DNA from 2 places in the Blautia liquoris genome. Region 1 is predicted to be linked to the other one. Evidence: predicted binding sites of a transcription regulator. Region 1 holds the regulator's gene; the other holds the start of a gene.

The links. Region 1 encodes Rex, which represses fermentation and respiration genes when NADH is low (regulators of the CRP and FNR family bind a similar motif). Its sites were predicted from a motif close to ATTGTTAANTANTTAACAAT; they were not measured.
Region 2: the regulator Rex is predicted to act here: its motif matches at 1,214-1,233, upstream of INP51_RS10805 (oxidoreductase).

Annotation. Positions count from the first base shown of each region.
Region 1 covers NZ_CP063304.1:1,497,454-1,500,645, reverse strand. Annotated here, with positions in the region: gene INP51_RS06835 (NAD(P)H-hydrate dehydratase) at 1-792, opposite strand, end outside; gene INP51_RS06830 (redox-sensing transcriptional repressor Rex) at 839-1,495, opposite strand; gene abc-f (ribosomal protection-like ABC-F family protein) at 1,738-3,192, shown strand, end outside.
Region 2 covers NZ_CP063304.1:2,370,701-2,373,892, forward strand. Annotated here, with positions in the region: gene INP51_RS10805 (oxidoreductase) at 1-1,156, opposite strand, end outside; gene INP51_RS10810 (TetR/AcrR family transcriptional regulator) at 1,308-1,913, shown strand; gene INP51_RS10815 (hypothetical protein) at 1,968-2,390, opposite strand; gene INP51_RS10820 (GTP-binding protein) at 2,353-3,006, opposite strand; gene INP51_RS10825 (uroporphyrinogen decarboxylase family protein) at 3,008-3,192, opposite strand, start outside.

The DNA.
Region 1 (3,192 bases):
GGCTTCACCTGAAAGAAGCGCTGCTCCCGCCATATTTTTTGATCCTGCAATTAATAATACTTTGCCAAAAGTTCCCTTATTACCATTTTCCTGTCTTATAAAAAGACTGCCAAGATCCTCTTTATCTGTTCGAAAAAAGCAGAAATTATCTTCATCCTGATTTTTTAGCCTTGTATCATAGATACCGATATCAGCAACCATCACATGGCCACTATGGGTTTGTCCATCTCGAAGAAATAACCCCGGCTTTGCATAAGCCATCGTCACTGTTACATCTGCCTGAACAGCGATACCCATAACTGTGCCGGTATCGCTGTTCAGGCCGGAGGGAATATCAACAGCCACGACCGGCACATGGCTTTCATTGATCTGACCCAGGATCACTCTCATCCGCCCTGTGACCGGACGTGAAAGACCTACACCGAACACAGCATCCACGATAACAGTATATTCCGCGTAGTCAGGATTTTTGACAAAATTAATCCGATAATTTCTGGCAATTTCTACCTGTTCCCTCATCCCCTCGCTAAATTTTTTGGGATCCCCGGCTACAAAGACTGATACCTTGTATCCTTTCAGATGAAGAATCCGGGCAGCACAAACGCCATCACCGCCATTATTTCCGCACCCACAGACAACCAGAATACGATCAGCAGAAAACCTTTTGCACGTAACCGCCTCAGAAACCGCAAGGCCCGCTCGTTCCATAAGGACAGAAGAAGGTACCTTCATGGAATTTATCGTATACTGATCCAACTTTTTCATCTGTTCTCCAGTTACTATCTTCTTCATACCTCTCTCCTTTTACCGTCCGTATGGTACCGAATGCAGGTTTGTCCTACTTCTCTTCTACCTTAGAATCCTTTTTGGTCGTGAGATTATATGACAATCTCATTAAGCTTTCGGCAAGATGAACATTTTCAACTACAACATCCTCCGGCAAAAGCAGATTGAGATCTGTATGGGCAAAATTCCAAATCGCCTTCACACCATAGTCAACCAGTTTCTCAGCAACCGAAACTGCCTCTGATTTCGGCAGCGTCAGTGCAGCTATTTCAACATGATGATCCGGAATAAATTCTGAAAGTTCATTCATCATATGAATCTCAATATCTCGAACCTTTTTGCCTTTGACGGCCGGATTCACATCAAACAACGCCACTGTTTTAAATCCACTGTTCTCAAAAGACTTATAATTAGCAAGTGCCTGTCCCAGATTACCTGCTCCCACAATAATCATATTATGTGTATGATTTAAACCGAGAATCTTACCAATTTCAGCATATAAATATCTTACATTGTATCCGTACCCCTGCTGGCCAAAACCGCCAAAATTATTCAGATCCTGTCTGATCTGTGAAGCAGTTACCTTCATCCGATTGCTGAGTTCACCCGAAGATATCCGTTCTACCCCATCATCCAGTAAGTCCCCCAGATAACGGTAATATCGCGGAAGCCTTCGAATCACAGCTTTTGAAATCAATTTCTCATCCAACTATTTTCCCTCCAAATGGATATATTCTCAAAAACTCCATAAAACTTCTATAATCAGCCTGTCATAGCCGAGTTCATCCATAAATTGCTATTATTAATTATAGTGGTATGGTATAACTTTGTCAAAGGAAAATGGCAATATCCTTGCCTAAGTGCTCAGTTATGAGTTATACTTATAAGCAGTCTGATGACTCTTGGCAGAGAACTATATGCAGGTACAAAGGATACTAAGGAGATTTTCAAATGATTTTATCATGTCAAAATATAAGCAAAAGTTTTGGAACTACTGAGGTATTAAAGAATGCCTCTTTTCATATAGAGGCCCATGAGAAGGCTGCATTGATTGGAATTAATGGAGCCGGCAAGTCAACCATGTTAAAGATTATCATGCGCGATATGTCAGCCGATGAAGGTGAGGTCGTACTGGCAAAAGACACATCAATCGGATACCTTTCTCAGCATCAGGATATCAAGGGTGCCCGCTCCATCTACGAAGAGGTATTGAGTGCCAGGCAAAACCTCATCGAGATGGAAGCTAAGATCCGCTCTCTTGAGACGCAGATGAAGAATGCTTCACAAAGGAAGCTGGAGAAACTGATGGCAGATTATACCCGTCTAAATCAGTCTTTTGAAATGCACAATGGTTACGCCTATCGAAGTGAAGTAACCGGTGTTTTAAAAGGTCTGGGATTCGAAGAATCGGAATTTACAAAGCTGGTATCCACACTTTCCGGCGGTCAGAAAACCAGGGTTGCTCTTGGAAAACTATTGATCACAAAACCGGATATCATTCTACTGGATGAGCCAACGAATCATCTTGACATGGCCTCGATCAACTGGCTTGAAACTTATCTGATCAATTATCCAGGAGCAGTGCTGATTGTCTCACATGACCGCTATTTTCTCGATCGTGTTGTGACAAAGGTAATAGAAATTGACGGTGGAAAAGTGTTAAGCTTTGAAGGAAATTATCATTCATACAGTGAAAAAAAGGCCCTCATCCGGCATGCTGCTATGAATGCCTATCTGAACCAGCAGCAGGAAATAAAACACCAGGAGGAGGTAATCGAAAAGTTAAAATCATTCAACCGTGAAAAATCAATTAAACGGGCCGAAAGCCGTGAGAAAATGCTTGACAAGATCGATCGTCTGGATAAACCCTCACAAGTCCGGGATGATATGCACATTGAGCTTACTCCTCAAATCACCAGCGGAAATGATGTTCTGCATGTCGAACATCTTTCAAAAAGTTTTGGCTGTGAGAGATTATTCTCTGACATAAATTTCGATATTAAACGTCAGGAGCGCGTTGCTCTGATTGGAAACAACGGAACCGGGAAAACAACCATTCTTAAAATATTAAACCAGATTGTTTTGCCTGACGAAGGAAAATTCGCACTTGGAAGCAAGGTACAGATTGGATATTACGATCAGGAACATCATGTTCTTCATATGGAAAAGACCGTATTCGAGGAAATTTCCGACACCTATCCGGATCTGAACAATACAATGATCAGAAATGTCCTGGCGGCATTTTTATTCACCGGTGAAGATGTATTCAAACCGATCAAAAGTTTGAGCGGCGGCGAGCGCGGGAGGGTTTCCCTCGCCAAACTGATGCTTTCAAAGGCAAATTTTCTGATCCTCGATGAGCCCACAAATCATCTGGATATTGTATCAAAAGAGATCCTGGAAAAT
Region 2 (3,192 bases), 870 kb from region 1:
CACAGCTCATATCTTTCATATTGAATATTCTCTGCAGGCATCCCACGTGGCATGCGATACAGGGACGGATATCTTCCTCATCATCATTTTCTGCTTTTTTAGGCCAGTAAGGATCAGCCAGAAGACTTCTCGCCAGACCAATCGCATCAACCTTGCCTTCCCGGATCGCCTTCTCATCTGCCTCGGGATCTTCCATTCGTCCTGCACAGATCACAGGAATATTCACCTGTTTTTTGATAAATGCACAGTCGTCCAGATTACACTGTTCGGGCATATAAACTGGGGGATGTGCCCAGAACCAGGAGTCATAAGTTCCATTATCTGCATCCAAAGCCGCATACCCGTATTTTTCGAGCAGCCTTGCGACCTTTACAGATTCTTCTCTCGAACGACCGAATTCGTCATATTCCTCTCTGGGCAATGCCCCCTGATTAAAGCCCTTCATCTTCGATGTCACACTATAGCGCATCAAAACAGGGAAATCATCACCACATACAGCATGAATCCGCTCGACGATCTCTTTTGCAAATCTCAGACGGTTTTCCAGTTTGGATCCGCCATACTCATCATCTCTGGTATTCATGTTCGCCAATGCGAACTGATCCAGCAAATACCCTTCATGCATGGCATGAATTTCAACACCGTCGAATCCTGCATCCTGACACAGTTTTGCTCCTACCTCAAATCCGTGTAAATACATCTGGATATCTTCCTTTGTAAGTGCCCTGTGTTTAATCTCCGGTTTCCATACATTTGGAAGTCCGTCGCAGGGTGCGATCGGGTCTCCGGACATAAACCATACCGGCGCCGTACGACCAGAAGCAGCACTTAACTGACAGACAATCTTTGTTCCATATTTATGTACTGCATCCGTCAGTTTTTTTGAGTTTGTAATAAACTCATCTCCGGAATTTAGTACACAATTCCCGCCTTCCACTGTGTCATACTTATTCTGCACAGCCATACCGCCGGTCACAATCAGACCAACTCCCCCTTTGGCTCTCTCAACAAAGTAGTCGATGCCATCTTGTGTATAACTGTTATCATTGTTTACCATTCGCGGGGAATGTATTCCCATCGCAGCCATAACAGTCCGATTCTTGATTTCCATGTTCCCGATCTTCCAAGGCTGAAATATTGCTGTCAGATTTCCCATTTTTTTGCACCTCTTATATAGTTTTATTTGTACACGTGTATAAAATAACTATATACCATTGTTATTATTTTGTCAATAGGCTTCTGGTATGATTTGCATTATTTAATTATTGTGCTATAGTTATGGTATCTTATATGACAGGGGAATATACATGCCAAGCGACGGGACAAAAACAAAAGCAGCCATTATCAATACCGCAATCGAATTATTTAAAGAAAAGGGGTATCAGAACGTATCCATAAAGGATATCTGCGATGCCATGGATATACAAAGGGGAACCTTCTATTATCACTTCGCCAGCAAGGATGCAATCATCGACTCCTTCTACGACAATATTCTGATTCCCGGAAAATATCATACTAAGATTATCACGACAGATAACTGCTGGCTGAAACTATGGCTAATCTTTAAGCCCACCGTGGACTGGACCATAGAGATGGGTTCTGACATACTTTCATCCATTATCACGATTAATCTGCAGAACAGCCGAACTACATTCTTCCCTGAAACGGAGAACAATACAAAAGAAAACACTCTGCAGATCATAAAAAAAGGCCAGCAGGAAGGGCAGTTTCTCAATACCCGTTCCCCGCTGGACATTTATCATACCATTCGAAATCAGATCCTCGGCATCTGTCTGGTCTGGTGTACAAAAGACGGGGAATTCGACGAGGGGAAGGAGATCCATGATTCAATGATCTTTATACTACAGGTGAGGGAAGATCTGGTGAAAGAAGAAGAAAAATGGTTTTCGTAAAACAAAAGGGTGGGATTTCGATACCCCGTCCCTTTATCCGCACTCAGTATTCGTCTATTTATATTTTTCAAGCATTTTCTCAATTTGTTGTTTCATTTGTTTCAAATCAACCTGGAACACAATGGCTGCAATCGAAATCTGAATTACTGATTCTGAAATCTCTTTACGTTGTACATCTTTACCCGTGCTAGACAACATATATCCATTGCCGCCTTCTTTTATAAATGCCTTGATATGTCCCACAATACCATTGTGAATACCTACCCAGTGTGATAACTCTTCAATGTCTGTCGTCAGTTGCTGCTTTACTTCTTTTATAGAATTATTAGCTTCTATTTCTGCAGATACCACGGAAGCGCCCTCATGCATATAGGCTTCAACTCCAGTATGAATATGCCCCTGATTACAGGTATGCCCATTGCTAGGAATCGATTCATGGCTATGCTCCGTCATAGCCATGTCCATCTTGTTTTCCATCTTGTTGCTCCTTCACATGTTCTACTATTTTTTCGAATACACTCGCCGGAATTCCTTGTTTGGCTGATATCATAAATATCTCAACAGAAGCATGATAGGATACCACACTGCTTTTCACAGTCTCCAAAGTATCTTCCTCTATCAAATCAGTTTTATTAATCAAGACTGTCATACTATCTTCCAACTGACCGCTGACAAGTGTTTGCATAGCATTTACAAGTCTTTTCCATCTACTGGCATCTGCAATTGTTATGATATATGCTTCGAGTCCTAAATTGTCCGTCAATGCTTTTCTTATGCTGCCAGGATAAGCCACCCCTGTCGCCTCAATTACGACCCAGGAAGGATTCATCTTTTCCTGGATCTCTTTTACACTTTTAATCAGTTCGGATTTCAGAGTGCAGCAGACACAGCCGGAAAAAATATTACTTACCTTGAACCCAGCACTTTTTAAAACCTGATCATCGATTCCGACTTCGCCGATTTCATTTTCAACAATAGCAAACTTTGTATTTGCTTTGCTGTTTGCTTCGTGTTCCACCAAAAAATGTGCCATCTGCTGCAGTACACTGGTTTTTCCGGAACCTAGAAATCCTCCTAAAATTATAATCTTCAAATTATAAAACCTTTCCTGTTCCTGCTGCAAGTTCACGACTATATCTGCTTGCTTCTTCAAAAATAGGTGCCAATGCTTTACCTGTTTCTGCTGGATCTATAGAATCTACGAGAACAAACCCAAAGAAAATATAACCGGGATATTTCCCATAGATATCCATGCATCTGTGAACCTCTTTCATCCTCT